DNA from 2 places in the Streptomyces sp. NPDC102441 genome. Region 1 is predicted to be linked to the other one. Evidence: riboswitches for the same ligand, from Rfam matches in the RefSeq annotation. Region 1 holds a riboswitch; the other holds the start of a gene.
The links. A riboswitch is a leader RNA that binds a small molecule or an ion and turns the genes downstream of it on or off. The one in region 1 is predicted to bind S-adenosylmethionine.
Positions count from the first base shown of each region.

Region 2: another riboswitch for S-adenosylmethionine. It lies ahead of ACIREO_RS15300 (aminotransferase class V-fold PLP-dependent enzyme); the one in region 1 lies ahead of thrC (threonine synthase).

Region 1 covers NZ_JBIWKH010000018.1:151,360-160,769, reverse strand. Annotated here, with positions in the region: gene ACIREO_RS33440 (BTAD domain-containing putative transcriptional regulator) at 1-584, opposite strand, end outside; gene groL (chaperonin GroEL) at 1,095-2,717, opposite strand; gene ACIREO_RS33430 (cold-shock protein) at 3,041-3,247, opposite strand; gene ACIREO_RS33425 (MoaD/ThiS family protein) at 3,690-3,965, opposite strand; gene thrC (threonine synthase) at 3,994-5,295, opposite strand; SAM riboswitch class I at 5,314-5,441, opposite strand; gene ACIREO_RS33415 (glucosyl-3-phosphoglycerate synthase) at 5,595-6,545, shown strand; gene ACIREO_RS33410 (trehalose-6-phosphate synthase) at 6,616-7,992, shown strand; gene otsB (trehalose-phosphatase) at 8,001-8,846, opposite strand; gene ACIREO_RS33400 (DUF3263 domain-containing protein) at 8,924-9,202, opposite strand; gene ACIREO_RS33395 (ABC transporter substrate-binding protein) at 9,213-9,410, opposite strand, start outside.
Region 2 covers NZ_JBIWKH010000006.1:248,334-257,743, reverse strand. Annotated here, with positions in the region: gene ACIREO_RS15300 (aminotransferase class V-fold PLP-dependent enzyme) at 1-1,131, opposite strand, end outside; SAM riboswitch class IV at 1,308-1,425, opposite strand; gene trpD (anthranilate phosphoribosyltransferase) at 1,514-2,578, opposite strand; gene ACIREO_RS15290 (cytochrome bc complex cytochrome b subunit) at 2,703-4,328, opposite strand; gene ACIREO_RS15285 (Rieske 2Fe-2S domain-containing protein) at 4,325-5,377, opposite strand; gene ACIREO_RS15280 (c-type cytochrome) at 5,374-6,183, opposite strand; gene ACIREO_RS15275 (heme-copper oxidase subunit III) at 6,239-6,859, opposite strand; gene ACIREO_RS15270 (hypothetical protein) at 7,047-7,448, shown strand; gene ACIREO_RS15265 (Ig-like domain-containing protein) at 7,514-8,773, opposite strand; gene ACIREO_RS15260 (cytochrome c oxidase subunit 4) at 8,899-9,297, opposite strand; gene ctaD (cytochrome c oxidase subunit I) at 9,294-9,410, opposite strand, start outside.

The DNA.
Region 1 (9,410 bases):
GTCGACAGCACCGCGTGACGTCCGATCGACGGCACCTCCACGTCGACGTCATGACGCAGGATCGCCAGATGAGTGCGCCTCAGCTCCGGGCCCGGATCGGTTCCCAGCGCCTCGGCCAGAATCCGCCGTACCACCTCGTACCGCCGCAGAGCCTCCGCACCGCGACCGGCGGCGTAAAGAGCCCTCAACAGGACCACCCATGACGTCTCCCGCAGGGGGTCAAGTTTGACCAGGCCCTCAGCGGCGGCCACCGCTCGCAGCGGCTGTCCCTCTTCCAGAAGCATCCGGGCCCGCAGTTCCTGAACCGACCGGTGCAATTCGGTGAGACGATCCGAATCGTCCCGCACGAAGGACAGCCCGTGCGCCTCGGCGTACGGCTGCCCCCTCCACAGACCCAGCGCGTCTTCCGCCGCCTGTAGTGCCTGCGCCCATCGAGCCTCGCGCGCAAGATGGCAGCCCTGCACAGCCGCCCGCTCGAACACCACCGTGTCCCGCCACTCCGGCGGGACCGTGAGCGAGTACCCCGCCGCCGTGCTCCCCAGGATCTGCGAAGGCCGCCCCTGCCCGTCCGGGAGGTTCAGCACGGAGCGCAGTCTGCTGACATGCGCGTGGATGGACGACACGGCCGAAGACGGCGGTCTGCCATCCCAGAGATCTTCACGCAGCCGCTCCAGCCCCACCGGCCGACCGGACTCGACGAGCAGACGGAGCAACAGAATACGACGCTGCGGCGGGCCGACATCGACAGCGCCGCCGGAGTCACTCACCTCAAGCGGCCCCAGTACCCGCAAGGACAGTTCGCCCGCGGCCCCACGCCCCTCAGTAACGCCCACCGCACCAAGCCCCTCACGTTCCCCCTGGTTCCCGAGGCGGCAGCCTCGATTTACCGATGCAACTCATTTTCCGGGTAGTTCACACATACAAGGTGATCAATATATTGCGTTCAGGCGACAAAAGGGGGCGATCGTGCACGCAAGTGAGCACCAACCGGCCGTCCGCATCTGAGAACCCACAACACGACGACGCCGGCCCCCGGGAACGAATCCCGGGGGCCGGCGTCGTACAGGTACTGCGTGGAGCTGCTGATCCGAGGATCAGAAGTCCATGTCACCGCCCGGCATGCCGCCCGGAGCGGCCGCAGAGGCCTTCTCCGGCTTGTCGGCGATGACGGCCTCGGTGGTGAGGAAGAGCGCGGCGATGGACGCGGCGTTCTGCAGAGCGGAGCGCGTGACCTTCGCCGGGTCGATGATGCCCTCGGCGATCATGTCGACGTACTCGCCGGTCGCGGCGTTGAGGCCGTGACCGATCGGCAGGTTGCGCACCTTCTCGACGATGACTCCACCCTCGAGACCACCGTTGACGGCGATCTGCTTGAGCGGGGCCTCCAGCGCGAGCTTCACGGCGTTGGCGCCCGTGGCCTCGTCACCGGTCAGGTCGAGCTTCTCGAAGACGGCCGAGGCCTGGAGCAGAGCCACGCCACCACCGGCGACGATGCCCTCCTCGACGGCGGCCTTGGCGTTGCGCACCGCGTCCTCGATGCGGTGCTTGCGCTCCTTGAGCTCCACCTCGGTGGCGGCGCCGGCCTTGATGACGGCCACGCCGCCGGCCAGCTTCGCGAGGCGCTCCTGGAGCTTCTCGCGGTCGTAGTCCGAGTCGGAGTTCTCGATCTCGGCACGGATCTGCTTGACACGACCCTGAACCTGGTCGCTGTCACCGCCGCCGTCGACGATCGTCGTCTCGTCCTTGGTGATGACGACCTTGCGGGCGCTGCCGAGCAGGTCGACGCCGGCGTTCTCCAGCTTGAGGCCGACCTCCTCGGAGATGACGGTGCCACCGGTGAGGATGGCGATGTCGCCGAGCATGGCCTTGCGGCGGTCACCGAAGCCCGGAGCCTTGACGGCGACGGACTTGAAGGTGCCACGGATCTTGTTGACGACCAGCGTCGACAGAGCCTCGCCCTCGACGTCCTCCGCGATGATCAGCAGGGGCTTGCCCGACTGCATGACCTTCTCGAGCAGCGGAAGGAGGTCCTTCACGTTGCTGATCTTGGAGTTGACGATCAGGATGTACGGGTCGTCGAACGACGACTCCATGCGCTCCATGTCGGTGGCGAAGTACGCCGAGATGTAGCCCTTGTCGAAGCGCATACCCTCGGTGAGCTCGAGCTCCAGACCGAAGGTCTGGGACTCCTCGACGGTGATGACGCCTTCCTTGCCGACCTTGTCCATAGCCTCGGCGATCTTGGCGCCGATCTCGGTGTCGGCAGCGGAGATGGAGGCCGTCGAAGCGATCTGCTCCTTGGTCTCCACGTCCTTCGCCTGCTCCAGCAGAGCGGCGGAGACGGCCTCGACGGCCTTCTCGATGCCACGCTTCAGAGCCATCGGGTTGGCACCCGCGGCGACGTTGCGCAGGCCCTCGCGGACGAGAGCCTGGGCGAGAACGGTGGCGGTGGTCGTACCGTCGCCGGCGACGTCGTCCGTCTTCTTGGCGACCTCCTTGACCAGCTCCGCACCGATCTTCTCGTACGGGTCCTCGAGCTCGATCTCCTTGGCGATGGAAACACCATCGTTGGTGATCGTGGGCGCGCCCCACTTCTTCTCGAGGACGACGTTACGGCCCTTGGGGCCGAGGGTGACCTTGACGGCGTCGGCGAGCTGGTTCATCCCGCGCTCGAGACCGCGCCGTGCCTCCTCGTCGAACGCGATGATCTTGGCCATGTGAAGTGGTCCTCCCGGACAGGGGTGGATTTCTCCGGACCGAGAGGCGCCCGCGACGGACGGCCAGCGTGCTCAGTGGTTCCTTGCCCCACAGAGCCTGCGGGCCTCACCGGCCCGGTCCAAGTTTTCTGTCACTCTCACCTGGAGAGTGCTAACGCCAATGATTAGCACTCGACCCCTGCGAGTGCAAGCGTCCCCCTCCGGATGTGGACAACCTCGGGGGCGCGCCCGGGGCTGGACGGGGACGCACGTGAGGCCCGTACCCCTGGTGGAGGTACGGGCCTCACGTGCGTGAGTAGTGTCGTTGGCCGACCGCGCCGAGCTCAGCCGACGGCGAGCTTGACCATGTCCGCCTGCGGCCCCTTCTGGCCCTGCGAGATCTCGAATTCAACTCGCTGACCCTCTTCGAGGGTGCGGTACCCGTCCATCTGGATCGCGCTGTAGTGGACGAAAACATCCGCACCACCGTCGACCGCGATGAAGCCGTACCCCTTCTCCGCGTTGAACCACTTGACGGTGCCCTGAGCCATGCCTAACTCCCCTATTACTGGCCCTTGCACGAGCTCCGCACTTCGCGGGCCCGGGTCAGAAGTCACCCTCCGACAGGAGAGGGTGGCGTGCGCCGGAACGCGTCGACCGCGGCCGAATGTATCTGCCCAACTGCCCTCTGCAACAGGTCAATCGGACGAGAATTCTGGGCACACGCGACCGCACACTTTGGGGGAATTCAGGGGATTTCAGGGCAAGTCGGGCCTGACAAAGGCCACTTATGCCGCAAGGAGTGCACTCACTTTGGCTGCTTCTTGTCGCGGCCGGGCGCATTCTCATATGCGGGCGGCATGGGCAGCGGCGGGGACTTCCCCAACTGTACCGTGCTCAACCATGCAGAATGGCCCCCTCCGCTTCTCTCACGGAGGGGGCCACGGTGCTCACGTCATGCGGTCGGGCGGCTGATCGGCCCGCAGAGCCCGGTCAGCCTCCGGCGACGGCCGGGATGATCGAGACGCCCGCGCCGTCCGGGGTGGCCGCTTCCAGGCCGCCCTCGAAGCGCACGTCGTCGTCGTTGACGTACACGTTGACGAAGCGGCGCAGCTTGCCCTGGTCGTCCAGGACGCGGGCGCCGATGCCCGGGTGGTTCTGCTCCAGGGACGCGAGGACCTCGGAGAGGGTCGCGCCCTCGGCCGGGACCTCGGCCTGACCGCCCGTGTAGGTGCGGAGGATGGTGGGGATACGGACCTTGACGCTCATGTCGGTGCCTTCCTTCGGTCTCGGGTGGTCAGTTGGCGGCGGCGCCGAGGCCGGCGGCGCGGAACGCGTCCAGGCTGGGCCGGATCGTCGCCGACAGGCCGGTCGTCGGGGCGACCGCGTCGAGCGTCTTCAGCCCGTCTCCGGTGTTCAGGACGACGGTGGTCAGGGCCGGGTCCAGCAGGCCGGCGTCGATCAGCTTCTTCGTCACGCCGACCGTCACACCGCCCGCGGTCTCCGCGAAGATGCCCTCGGTGCGGGCCAGCAGCTTGATCGCGTCGACGACCTGCTCGTCGTTGACGTCCTCCACGGCGCCGCCGGTGCGCCGGGCGATGTCCAGGACGTACGGGCCGTCGGCCGGGTTGCCGATCGCCAGGGACTTGGCGATGGTGTTCGGCTTCTGCGGGCGCACGACGTCGTGGCCGGCCTTGAAGGCGGTGGAGACCGGGGAGCAGCCCTCGGCCTGCGCACCGAAGATCTTGTACGGCTTGTCCTCGACGAGGCCGAGCTTGATCAGCTCCTGCAGGCCCTTGTCGATCTTCGTGAGCTGCGAGCCGGACGCGATCGGGATGACGAGCTGGTCGGGCAGCCGCCAGCCGAGCTGCTCACAGATCTCGTACGCCAGGGTCTTGGAGCCCTCGCCGTAGTACGGCCGCAGGTTGACGTTGACGAAGCCCCAGCCCTCACCGAGCGGGTCGCCGATGAGCTCCGAGCAGAAGCGGTTGACGTCGTCGTAATTGCCCTCGATGCCGACCAGCTCGCCGCCGTACACCGCGGCCATGACGACCTTGCCCTGCTCCAGGTCGTGCGGGATGAACACGCAGGAGCGGAAGCCGGCGCGGGCGGCGGCGGCACCCACCGCACCGGCGAGGTTGCCGGTGGAGGAGCAGGAGAGTGTGGTGAATCCGAAGGCGCGGGCGGCCTCGACGGCGATGGCGACGACACGGTCCTTGAAGGAGTGCGTCGGGTTGCCGGAGTCGTCCTTGACGTACAGGCCACCGGTCACGCCCAGCTCGCGGGCGAGGTTGTCGGCCTTGACCAGCTTCGTGAAGCCGGGGTTGATGTTGGGCTTGTCCGCGACGTCGGAGGGGACAGGCAGCAGCGGCGCATAGCGCCAGATGTTGTCGGGACCCTCGGCGATGCGCTTCTTCAGCTCTTCGGGGGAGCCGCTCGGCAGGTCGTACGCCACTTCGAGCGGCCCGAAACAGGACACGCAGGCGAAAATGGGACCGAGCTCGAAACGCTCGCCGCATTCGCGGCAGGAAAGCGCTGCGGCGGGACCGAGGTCCACTGCGGAGGAATTGGAGTTTGCTGCAACTGTCTGCACGGCCATGATGGCGGAGGCCCTTTCTCCTCATCTTCCTTGCGACGTATTTCGCCACAAGACGGAATTGGCACCTTCCCTACCGTGACCTCGCGGTCGGCAGGAGGGTTGCCGGGACTTCGACGGGCCGTTCCCTCAGTCCCTCTGGATGAGCGCTATGGCACCGGACCATGGATCCGGGCGTTTTTTCGCGGACCGACCCCGACATGCGAGGGTCATCCGCGTTGTTCAAGACTGTAACCGAAGCACCGGACGATTGAGATAGTCGTCCGAACCGCGAGATGGATCACATACAGGGAGTATCGACCGTGCTGGAAGAGGTGGAACGCTGGCTGACCAGGCGTTCCTGGTCTGCTGCCGACCGCCCGCTCGACCGTCTCACAGCCGCGCGGGCGAAGGATCCGCACCGCTCGCGCGTGAGCGTCGTCCTGCCCGCTCTGAACGAGGAGGCGACGGTCGGCGCGATCGTCTCGGAGATCCGGCGCGAGCTGATGGAGAAGGTCCAGCTCGTCGACGAGCTGGTGGTGATCGACTCCGGATCCACCGACTCCACCGCCGACGCGGCGCGGCTGGCCGGTGCCCGGGTCGTGCACCGGGACGCCGTACTCCCCCGGATCCCGGCGCTCCCGGGCAAGGGCGAGGTCCTGTGGCGATCACTGCTGGTGACCAGCGGGGACATCGTCTGCTTCGTCGACGCGGACCTCAAGGACTTCTCCGCGGACTTCGTCTCCGGGATCGTCGGCCCACTGCTGACCGACCCGACGGTGCACTTCGTCAAGGCGATGTACGACCGGCCGCTCGGCGAAGCCGCGGGCCAGGGGGGCCGGGTGACCGAACTGGTGGCCCGCCCGCTGCTCAACCTGCACTGGCCGAGGCTGGCCGGCTTCGTCCAGCCGCTGGGCGGCGAGTACGCCGTGCGGCGCTCCCTGCTGGAGCAGCTCCCCTTCCCCGTAGGTTACGGAGTGGAGCTGGGCCTGCTGGTCGACGCGCTGCACACGGTCGGCCTGGACGCCCTGGCCCAGGTAGACGTCGGCGTACGCAAACACCGCCACCAGGACGGCCAGGCCCTCGGCCGAATGGCAGCCGCGATCTACCGCACGGCGCAGCTACGGCTCTCCCGGGGCGCCCTCGTACGTCCTGAGATCACCCAGTTCGAGCGGGGGCCCGGCGGATTCGTCCCGCGCACCCATGCGGTGGACACCGAGGAGAGGCCGCCGATGCGGGAGATCGCGGAGTACACGTCGCGGAACGCGGCGTAACGCCTCGTCGCGCCCGGCTCCGCGGGCGCTTCACGTTTGGCGGCTTCCCGAACGGGCTAGGTTCGGGTACATGGTCTCCGAGCACGCCGCCCAGGTACTCGTCGCGTCCAACCGCGGCCCCGTGTCGTACGCACTGCGGGAGGACGGCACGCTCGACTCGAAACGGGGCGGTGGCGGGCTGGTCTCCGGCCTCAGCGCCGTCGACGACAAGCTGTGGGTGTGTGCCGCCCTCGGCGACGGCGACCGCGAGGCGGTCCGGCTCGGGGTGTCCGAGCCCGGCGTCCGGATGCTCGACATCGACGCCGGGGTCCACGCCGACGCGTACAACGGCATCGCGAACTCGGTGCTCTGGTTCGTCCACCACATGATCTACCAGACTCCGGTGGAGCCCGTCTTCGACGCGGAGTTCCGCCGGCAGTGGGCCTCCTTCGAGACGTACAACCGGGCCTTCGCCCAGGCACTCGCCGAGGAGGCGGGCGAGGGCGCCTCGGTCCTGGTGCAGGACTACCACCTCTCGCTGGTCCCGGGAATGCTCCGCGAGCTCCGCCCCGACCTGCGGATCGGGCACTTCTCGCACACCCCCTGGGCGCCCGTCGACTACTTCAGGCTGCTGCCCGACGACATCGGCGAGCAGCTGCTCAGGGGCATCCTGGGCGCCGACCGCGCCGCGTTCCTGACCCGCCGCTGGGCGGACGCCTTCATCGGCTGCTGCACGGAGATCCTCGGCGGCACCGGCCGCACCCGGATCGGGGTGCACGGCCTGGGCGCCGACGCGGACTTCCTGCGCCGCCGCTCCCACGAGGCGGACGTGGACGAGCGCATGGAGCTCCTGCGGGAGCAGGTGGGCGTGGACAGGCGCACGATCGTGCGCGTGGACCGCACGGAGCTCTCCAAGAACATCGTCCGCGGACTGCACGCCTACCGGGCACTGCTGGAGGAGCGCCCCGAATGGCGCGAGCGCGTGGTGCACATCGCCTTCGCCTACCCCTCACGCCAGGACCTCGCGGTCTACCGCGAATACACGGCGGAGGTCCAGCGGGTCGCCGACTCCGTGAACGCGGACTACGGCACGGAGGGCTGGACTCCGGTCCTGCTCCACGTCGACGACGACTTCGCCCGCTCCCTCGCGGCGTACCGGCTGGCGGACGTGGCCCTGGTCAACCCGATCCGTGACGGCATGAACCTGGTCGCCAAGGAGGTCCCGGTCGTCTCGGACCACGGCTGCGCGCTCGTGCTCTCCCGCGAGGCGGGGGCGTACGAGGAGCTGGGCGAGGACGCGATCGTGGTCAACCCGTACGACGTGTCGGCCACGGCGGCCGCGCTGCACGAGGCGCTCACGATGGATCCCGACGAGCGGGGCGCCCGCTCGAAGCGCCTGGCCACTGCTGCGACGGCACTTCCGCCGCAGCAGTGGTTCCTGGACCAGCTCGACGCGCTGCGGGACTAGGCCAGGACCTAGAGCGATGTGATCTGCCGGGCAATGGAGCGGAGCAGATCCGCCACCGCTGCCGGGCCCGGCAGCAACAGGTCGGCGCGCTCGGCGAGTTCGGGGACCCCGGTGCCGCTGCACACCAGCAGGCCTGCGGTCCCCTCGGCGCGGAGCTTCTCCACGGCGGCGTACGCGGCGAGGTCGCCGAGGTCGTCGCCGGCGTACAGCACCGCCTCCGCGCCGGTCTCCTTCACGTACTCCTCCAGCGCCACACCCTTGTCCATGCCGGGCGGGCGCAGCTCCAGGACGAGGCGGCCCGGTTCGACGATCAGGCCGTGCCGCTCGGCCAGGCTGCCCAGCGGGGCACGCAGGGCCTCGAAGGCGGCCTGCGGGTCGGAGGCGCGGCGGGTGTGCACGGCGACCGCACGGCCGCCCTTCTCCTCGACCCAGATGCCGCTGTCCGCGCCGTCCAGCACTGCGGGGAGCGCGGCACGGACGGCTTCCACCCCGGGGTCGGGCGCCGGGGCGTGGACGGTGGCGGTGGCGGCGTCCCAGCGTTCGGCACCGTAGTGGCCGAGGACGACGAGGTGGTCAAGGCCCGGCGCTCCGGCGAAGCCGCCGTACCGCACGGCCGTGTCCGCCGGGCGGCCCGTGATCACGGCGACGGCGGCGACCTGGGGGGCGAGCGCGGAGAGAGCCGGGACGACGTCGGGGTGGGCCCGGGACTGCTCCGGGTCCGGGACGATGTCGGCGAGCGTGCCGTCGAAGTCCAGCGCGACGACCGCGCCGGCGGGTCGGGCGAGGAGTGCGGCGAGGCCTTCGCGGCCGGCCTGGGTGGACGGGGTCGGGAGGGGGTGTGCCGAATTGCCCATGGCCCGAGCGTATCTGTGAGCAGGGCCAGATCCAGCCCCACCGGCCTTTGAGGCGCGGAGCCCCGGCAGGCCCGGCCTCAGCGGCGGCCGCGCCTCGCGTCCCGGACCCGCCGCAGCCGGTTCACCGTCACCGGGTCCGCCTCCAGCGCCCGCCGGTCGTCCAGGAGCGCGTTGAGCAGCTGGTAGTAGCGGACCGGTGAGATGCCCAGCTCTTCCCGGACCGCCCGCTCCTTCGCTCCCGGGCCCGCCCAGGAGCGCCGCTCCAGGGCCAGCACCGCGCGCTCCTGGCCGGAGAGCGGGGCAGCGGAGTCGGGGGAGGCAGCGGAGTCGGGGGAGTCGGAATGGCCGGCGGTCATATGAACCAACCTACTCGGCGCTCTCCGCCTGCCGGGCCTCGGTCGCGACGTCCACGAGCACACTCTCCGGGCTGCCGCCGGGCTCGACCGTGGAACCGATCTTCTCCTTGATGGACTCGCTGACCTGCGCCCACGACGTCTTGCCGAACGGGTACAGCTGCGAGTTCGGCAGTGCCGACAGGAACTCGTGCAGCGACTTGTGCTTGCT
Region 2 (9,410 bases), on a different contig from region 1:
CGCGCAGAACAGTCCGTCCCGCACCCCGATGCCGTACTCCGCGGAGAGCGCCGCGGCGAAGTGCGAGCTGTTCCATCCCTCGACCACGAAGGAGATGACGCCGACCCTCGGGGCGTCGTCACCGAAGAGCGAGAGCACCTTGACCTCGGGAACGTCGGCGAGTCCTTCGAGGACCCGCGTCACCAGCTGCTGTTCCCGGGTGACCAGGCGGTCGAACCCGGCCTCGGTCAGGGCCTTGCAAGCGGCGGCGATGGAGTAGACGCCGATGACGTTGGGCGATCCGGCCTCGTGCCGGGCCGCGGTGGTGTGCCACTCGACGTCCACTCCGCCGTCGGCACGCCGGGCGACCTTGCGGGAGGCGCCACCGCCCGCGAGGTACGGCTCCGCGTCCACCAGCCAGTCCGCCCGGCCCGCGAGGACGCCCGAGCCGAAGGGCGCGTACAGCTTGTGCCCTGAGAAGGCGACCCAGTCGACGTCCAGCTCGGCGATGTCCACGGGGTGGTGGGGCGCGAGCTGCGCCGCGTCGAGCACGATCCGCGCCCCGTGCGCGTGGGCGGCGGCGGCCAGTTCCCGCACCGGCCACAGCTCACCGGTGACGTTGGACGCGCCGGTCACGCAGACCAGTGCGGGGCCATTGGGCTTCCGGCCGGCCAGGGCGCGCTCCAGCGTGGCGACGGCCTGGCCGGGGGTGCGCGGGGCGTCGAGGCAGGTCACCCGGGCGTCGCGCCAGGGCAGCAGCGAGGCGTGGTGCTCGGTCTCGAACACGAACACCTGGCAGTCGGCGGGCAGTGCGGCGGCGAGCAGGTTGAGGGAGTCGGTCGTCGAGCGGGTGAAGACCACCTGGTCATCGGCCCGGCAGCCGAGGAACTCCGCGACGGTCTCGCGGCTGCCCTCGAACAGGTCTGTGGAGAGCTGCGAGAGGTATCCGGCACCACGGTGCACGCTGCCGTAGTACGGGGCGTAGGCGGCCACGTCGTCCCACACCCGCTGGAGAGCCGGGGCGCTGGCCGCGTAGTCGAGGGCGGCATAGGTGACGTCCCCGCCCGTCACGAGAGGAACGATGACATCGGCACCCAGAACCGGCAGCGGGGCACAGACGGACTGGTCGACGGCAGCGGTGGAGACAGACATGGCGAACTCCCGTAAGAGACAGGCGAAATCCTCGCGCCGGCGACAGTGCGCGGCAGCGCGGGGAACGAAAGAGAAGAGGTGTGCGGAGCAGGGCGTAGAGCCCTATCGCATTCGCTTGCTCACAGAAGGCTCCCTGGGACCAGGACCCCAAGGGGTGGCATCCAACGATGCCGAGGGGCCCGCGCTTGCCACAGACCTCGCTGCCTGCGGCCTGGTCTTCACCCGGGGCACCCCGCCACGGACGGAGGGTTGCCGGACAGCGGGCCGGGGCCGTAGTCGCTGTCACTCATGACCTGCGCAGCATCTTGCCATACCGACGGCCACGCGCAAGGGCGCAGTCCGCGATCCGGACTGCGCCCTTGCTCACACCAGCTCCGCGCCCTCAGGCGTTGCTGGCCGCCACCCAGCGCTCCAGCGCGCGCTTGGCGGCGCCCGAGTCGACCGACTCCGCGGCCCGCGCGATACCCGCCGAGAGCTGCTCGTCCAGCGTGCCCTCGCCCGGGTCCAGAGCGACCAGCGCGGCAGCGGAGTTGAGCAGCACCGCGTCGCGTACGGGGCCGGTCTCCCCGTCGAGCAGCCGACGGGCCACATCCGCGTTGTACGAGGCGTCCGCGCCGCGCAGCGCCTGGACGGGGACCAGGTCCAGGCCGACGTCGCGCGGGTCGAAGGCCTCCTCGCGGACGCTGCCGTCGCGGACGATCCAGACCCGCGAGGTCGCCGTGGTGGTCAGCTCGTCGAGGCCGTCGTCACCCCGGAAGACGAGCGCCGAATTCCCCCGGTCCGCCAGCACACCCGCGACGATGGGCGCCATCTTCGGGTCGGCGACCCCGACGGCCTGGGAGCGCACCCGGGCCGGGTTGGTGAGCGGGCCCAGGATGTTGAAGGTGGTCTGCGTGCCGAGCTCCTTGCGCGCCCTGGCGGCGTACCGCAGGGCGGGGTGGAACTTCACGGCGAAGCAGAAGGTGATGCCCGCCTCCTCGGCCACGGCGACCACGCGCTGCGGGGTCAGTTCGAGGTTGACGCCGAGCTTCTCCAGCACGTCGGAGGCCCCGCTCGCCGAGGAGGAGGCCCGGTTGCCGTGCTTGACGACCTTGGCGCCCGTCCCCGCGACGACGATCGCCGACATGGTGGAGATGTTGACCGTCTTGGCCATGTCGCCGCCGGTGCCCACGATGTCGACCGTGCGGCCGGGAACCTCGATGGTGTGGGCGTGCCCGTACATGGCGCGGACGAGTCCGGTGACCTCGTCCACGGTCTCGCCCTTGGCCCGCAGCGCGACGGCGAAGCCGGCGATCTGCACGTCCGTGGCCTCACCGCTCATGATGCGGTCCATGGCCCACGCGGTGTCGTCCGCGCCGAGGTTCTCGCCGCGCAGCAGGGGGGTCAGCACGCCGGGCCAGGTTCGGTCCGCCACGCTGTCGCCGCCGTCCGGGGTCACAACGTTCATGGTCCGCTCCTGGGGGTCCACAGCCGGTACAAGGATGCCTCCCACCCTATCCAGGCCCGGGGACAGCGAAGAGCCCCGTCCATCGGATGGACGGGGCTCCCGCTGTGGCGTTCAGCTGAGGTGATCAGTGGTGGCCGTGGCCGCTGGTGATCTCCTTGTACTCCTCGGAGGTGGGCTTGGCGATCTGGTTGTCCTCGCCGAAGTAGCTCCTGCTGAGCCTGGCCCGCACCTTCTGCAGCACCGACGGCTTGCGCTCGACACCGTTCTCGTCGACCGTCGGGCCGATCTCGACCGGCTTGTACTGCTCGTGCGCCGTGAGCGTGTGCAGCTGGCCCTGGCTGAGCGGCTCGTGGATCTCGACGAACTCACCGTGCGGCAGGCGCTTGATGGTGCCGGACTCGCGTCCGTGCAGCACCTTCTCCTTGTCGCGGCGCTGGAGGCCGAGGCAGATCCGCCGGGTGGCGACGAACGCCAGGACCGGGCCGACGAAGAAGGCGATCCGTACGAACCAGCTGATCGCGTTGAGCGACAGACTGAAGTGGGTCGCCCAGATGTCGTTGCCGCCGCCGATCAGCATGACGAAGTAGATCGTCACCCAGGCGACGCCCAGTCCGGTGCGGGTCGGAGCGTTGCGCGGCTTGTCCAGGATGTGGTGCTCGCGCTTGTCCCCGGTGATCCAGGACTCGATGAACGGATAGAGCGCGAGCGCCCCGAGGATCACACCGAAGAGGACCAGTGGGATCAGCACCCCGAGGACCAGCGTGTGGCCCCAGAGGTTGATCTCCCAGCCAGGCATCACACGCACGAAGCCTTCGGCGAAGCCCATGTACCAGTCCGGCTGGGCGCCCGTGGACACCTGGTCGGGCCGGTAGGGGCCGAGCGCCCAGATCGGGTTGATCGAGGCGATCGCCGCGATGATCGCGATGAAGCCGAAGACCAGGAAGAAGAAACCGCCGGCCTTCGCCATGTACACCGGCAGCAGCGGCATGCCGACGACGTTCTTGTTCGTCTTGCCCGGACCCGCGAACTGCGTGTGCTTGTGGAAGAAGACCAGGATGAGGTGGCCGACCACGAGCCCGAGCATGATGCCGGGCAGCAGCAGGATGTGGATCGAGTAGAACCTCGCGATGATGTCCGTCCCGGGGAACTCCCCGCCGAACAGGAACATCGAGATGTACGTACCGACGATCGGCATCGACAGGATGGCGCCCTGTGTGAAGCGCACACCCGTGCCGGAGAGCAGGTCGTCCGGGAGCGAGTAGCCGGTGAACCCGGTGAACATGCCGAGGACGAACAGCAGGAAGCCGAACAGCCAGTTGATCTCACGCGGCTTGCGGTACGCGCCGGTGAAGAACACCCGGAACATGTGCACGAACATGCCGGCGAGGAAGATCACCGCTGCCCAGTGGTGGATCTGCCGGACGAGCAGACCACCGCGGACGTCGAAGCTGATGTCCAGCGTCGAGGCGTAGGCCTCGGACATCCGGATGCCCTGCATCGGCTCGTACGAGCCGTGGTAGACGACCTCGTTCATGCTCGGGTGGAAGAACAGCGTCAGATACACACCCGTGAGGATGATGATGATGAAGCTGTAGAGGCAGATCTCACCGAGCATGAAGGACCAGTGGTCCGGGAAGATCTTGCGCATGTTGGCCTTGGCCAGGCCGTAGATGCCGAGCCGGCCGTCCGCCCAGTCGGCCACCCGCTCACCGGCGGGCGCCTTGCGTTGTGTTTCCGTCGCAGTACTCATCCGCGCTCCCAGAAGGCAGGACCGACGGGCTCTTCGAAGTCACCGAGCGCCTCGAGGTTGCCCTCGCTGTTCACACCGATCTGCAGCTGCGGAAGGGCGTGACCGGCCGGACCGAAGATGACGCGGGCGCCGTCGGAGAGGTCGAAGGTGGACTGGTGGCACGGGCAGAGCACGTGATGCGTCTGCTGCTCGTACAGGCTGATCGGGCAGCCGACGTGGGTGCAGATCTTGGAGAAGGCCACGATTCCCTCGTGGGCCCACTCGCGCTCCTGCTTGTCCTTGATGTTGTCCGGCTCGATGCGGATGATCATCAGGGCGGCCTTGGCGATCTGCGACTGGAAGTCGTGCGCGTCCTCCTCCAGGCCCTCGGGCATGGCGAAGGTCAGCGAACCGACGACGATGTCCTCGGGACGCAGCGGCTCCATGGTGTTCATGTTGACGAGCTGCTTGCCCTTGGCCCACAGCGTCTTGCGGAGCTTCTTCTCCGGCAGCGGGCCGAGGTCGCGCAGCAGCACCACACCGGAGAGCGGCACCAGGGCCAGCGCACCGAACATGGTGTTGCGGATCAGCTTCCGCCGTCCGAGCGCGGACTCCTTGGCGCCGGCCGCGAAGTCGGCCATGACCTTGGCCTTGACCTCGGGCTCCGCCTCGATGGCGTGCCGGTCGTCGGCGACCTCCACGTCGGACATCAGGGTGCGCGCCCAGTGGACGGCGCCCGCGCCGATGAGGAAGAGCGCCAGGCCCAGGGTCAGGCCCAGGGAGAAGTTGAGCGCGCTCACATGGCCGAACGGCCAGATGTAGACGATCTGGTCGACCGGGAAGATGACGTACGAGGCGATGAAGCCGACCGTCGCCAGCATGGACAGCGTGAACATGAAGGCGACGGCCCGCTCGGAGCGGTTCGCGGCTCGTTCGTCGATGTCCTGGATGCGCGGCCTGTGGGCCGGCAGCCCCGGGTCGGCGAACGGGTCGCCCGCACCCTCTACCGCGCCGTGCGCGGTGCCCTGCTCTACCGGCAGGTTCTCTTCTGGAATCTGTTGGCTACTCATGACTTCTTGGCCTTAGCGGTGTGGGCCGCGACCCATACGGCGATGGCGACCAGGCCGCCCAGGCCGAAGATCCAGCCGAAGAGACCTTCACTGACGGGGCCGAGGCCACCGAGCGAGAGCCCTCCGGGGTCCTCGGACTCATCACCGTTGACGGTCTTGATGTACGCGATGATGTCTTTCTTCTCCTGCTCGGGCATGGTGCTGTCCGGGAAGGAGGGCATGCTCTGCGGGCCGGTCTGCATGGCCTCGTAGATGTGCTTCGGGCTCACGCCTTCGAGGTCCGGGGCGTACTTGCCGTCCGTCAGCGCGCCGCCCTTGCCGGTGAAGTTGTGGCACTGCGCGCAGTTGGTGCGGAACAGGTCACCGCCCTTGGCCACGTCCGCGCCCGCGGGGTCGACCTGGCTTCCGGTCGGCGTGATCGGACCGGCGCCCAGGGACGCGACGTACGCCGCGAGCTGGTCGATCTCGGCCTGGGAGTAGATGACCTTCTTCTTCGGGATCTGGGCGCCCGGCTGCTGAGCCGGCATGCGTCCGGTACCGACCTGGAAGTCGACGGCGGCGGAGCCGACGCCCACGAGGGACGGCCCGTCGGTGGTGCCCTGACCGCCGGATCCGTGGCAGCTGGCGCAGCCCACGGAGTAGAGCTTCTTGCCCTCGTCGATGGCGAGGGACTGGGCGGTTTCGTCGGCCTGCGCCTTACCCGCAGGCGCGAACGCGGCGTACAGCCCCCCGGTAGCCGCCAGCGCGAGGAGTAGTACGACGACCGCCGCCAGCGGATGGCGTCGTCGTGCGGAGAGCTTTTTCACGGATTACCCCGGTGTCAGGATCTTCTGCGTCGATGATGGGTGGGTGCGAGCCCGGTTACTTGATCATGTAGATCGTGGCGAACAGACCGATCCAGACGACATCGACGAAGTGCCAGTAATAGGACACGACGATGGCGGCGGTGGCCTGCTCGTGGGTGAATCTCGAGGCCGCGTATGTCCTGCCCAGGACGAGCAGGAAGGCGATGAGCCCGCCTGTCACATGCAGACCGTGGAAGCCGGTCGTCAGGTAGAACACCGAACCGTACGGGTCGGAGGACAGGGAGAGCCCCGCCTCCTTGACCAGCTCGGTGTACTCGAGGACCTGGCCTCCGATGAAGATCGAACCCATCACGAACGTGATGATGAACCAGGTGCGGAGCTTCTTCACATCGCCCCGCTCCGCGGCGAAAACGCCGAGCTGGCAGGTGAGAGAGGAAAGCACCAGGATCGTGGTGTTCGTCGCCGAGAACGGGAAGTTCAGATGGTGAGCCATCTCCTTCCAGTGATCGGGTCCCATCACCGATCGCAGGGTGAAGTACATCGCGAAGAGGGCCGCGAAGAACATCAGCTCGGAACTCAACCAGATGATGGTTCCGACGCTGGTGAGGTTCGGTCGATTGACCGACGGGTGCGCGTGCCCGGTTTCTACTGTCGTTGCTGTCGCCACGACCGACATTATGTCGGTCGCTTATCCCGCCCTCACTCCCGGGGGTGCCGTTCGGTGTGTCAGAGGCCTGTGTCCTCACCGAACGGCCCATCGAATCGCTGTCCTTACCGGTGCTGACAGGCAGTCCGCCGGAGTACGATCCGCCCATCGGTTCATGCCCGGAGAGCCCCGAAGACACAGACGTCACGGAGGAACAATGCAGCCGACCGCCACGGTCCTGGTCTACAGCGACGACGCCAACACCCGCGAGCAGGTGAGGCTGGCAGCCGGGCGCAGGCCTGCGGCGGACGTGCCGCCGGTCGAGTTCCTGGAGTGCGCCACCCTGCCCGCCGTCCTGAGCGCGCTGGACCGGGGCGGTGTCGACGTCTGCGTGCTGGACGGCGAGACGGCCCCCGCGGGCGGCATGGGCGTCTGCCGGCAGATCAAGGACGAGATCTTCGACTGCCCGCCCGTCCTGCTGCTGATCGGACGCCCGCAGGACGCCTGGCTGGCCACGTGGAGCCGTGCGGACGCCGCTGTGACGCATCCGGTGGACCCGGTCGACTTCGCGGACGCGCTGGCCTCCCTGCTGCGCCACAGGCTCTCCGTGGAGGCCTGAGGCGGCGGAGGGGCCCCGAACCCCTCCGCGGTGTCCTTCCGGGGCGCGGCGCACTCCCGGGCGGGTCAGACCTGGGGGCGCAGCCGCGCCGTCCGGACATCGGTGCCCGGGTCGGAGGTGCCGCCGCCGCTGTGCAGGGCGCTGCCCTTCTGCCAGGCGTCCCAGGCCAGATTCCAGTCGCCGAAGCCGTTGTCGAACGGTGTCATCGTCTCGCCGTCGCTCCCGACGACCTTGACGATGTCGCCCTCGCGTACGGTCTCGAAGAACCATTCGGCGTCGGCGGTGCTCATGCCTGTACAGCCGTGGCTGACGTTGGCGCTGCCCTGCGAACCCGTCGACCAGGGTGCGGCGTGGACGTACTCACCGCTCCAGGTGACACGGGTCGCCCAGTAGACGGGCAGGTCGTAGGACTCCGAGGAGCCGGCTGCGATGCCGATGCTCTCGCCGCGCATACGTACGAACTGTTCCTTGGCGAGCACCACCTTGACGCCGTTACGGGTGTCGAAGCCCGGCTTGCCCGTGGTGACCGGCAAGGTGTTGATCACCTCGCCGTTGCGCAGGACGGTCATGGAGTGGTCCGAGGCGTCGGTGATCGCTTCTATACGGTCCCCGGTGTTGAGCTTCAGGGGTTTCGTGGCCGCCCCGTAGAGGGCGTTGGTGACCTTGATGCCCTTGAGGTTGCTGCGGACGTCGATGGCGGCGTCGGCGGGCCAGTACTCCTTGGGCCGGTAGTGCAGGGTCTTGTCGTCGACCCAGTACCAGGAGCCGGTGACGGCCGGGGCGGACCGGACCTGCAGCCCGCGTTCCACGGTGGCCCTGGAGGCCTTGTCGGCGACCGGAGCGCTGAGTTCCGCTGTGAGGGGCTGTCCGACGCCGTAGGTGCCCGCCTGCGGGCCGAAGGAGACCTTGAGGAACTTCTTGGCCGAGTTCGTGCCGAAGGCGTACGTACGGCTGCCGGGGGCGCCGTCACCGTTCTCGGTGGAGACCTTGACGGTGTATCGGGTGCCGGCCGCGAGCGCGGTGGTGGAGTGCCAGCGCTTCCCGTCGGCGTCGAGTTCGCCCGCCAGGTGGCGGCCCTCCGTGTCGACGGCCGTCACGTCCGTGATCTTCGCGTCGTCGTCCTTGACGGAGACTTCGATGGGCTTGTCGGGGTCGGCCTTCTCCTTGCCGGTCGGGCCGTTGAAGGAGACCAGGTCGGCGGCGTCGTGCGGCCTCAGGGACAGGGGGTCACCGTCGGGCTCGCCACAGGCGGTCGCACCCGCTATCAGGGTCACGACCAGCAGAGTGCAGCTCACTACGGTGCGGATGCGCGGCGTGTGGTTCATGAACCCACGCTAAGAAGATTCATCCGATCCAGCGCGTTCAGTGACTGCAAACGGGGGCCCTGCCCGCTCGTTGCTGAGCGGGCAGGGCCCCCGTCCGGGTGCCACGCGCCCTGTGAAGGCGTGTCCTACTGGGTGCGGTTCTCTCCCCGGTAGTACTCGAAGACCCAGCCGAAGAGGCCGATCAGGAGCAGCGGGGCCGAGAAGTAGGCCAGCCACCAGCCGAAGACGACGGCCATGAAGAGGAAGGCTCCACCGATGGCCAGCGAGAGCGGCTGCCAGCTGTGCGGGGAGAAGAAGCCCACCTCACCGGCTTCGTCCGCGACGTCGGCTTCCTTGTTGTCCTGGGCCATCGCGTCGACCCTGTTGGCCGTGAACGCCAGGTAGAAGCCGATCATGATGGTCAGCCCGAAGGCCAGGACCAGCGCGGTGGTGCCGACCGGCTCCTTGGACCAGACGCCGTACGTGACGGCCATGGCCAGCATGAAGACGCTCAGCCAGATGAAGAGCTTGCCCTGGATCTTCACTTGCCGTCCTCCTTGCCACCGACGAGGACCTTGTCACCCTCGGACAGGCGATCGAGCTGTTCGAGTGCTGCGATCTCCGGGTGGTGCAGGTCGAACGCCGGGGATTCGGAACG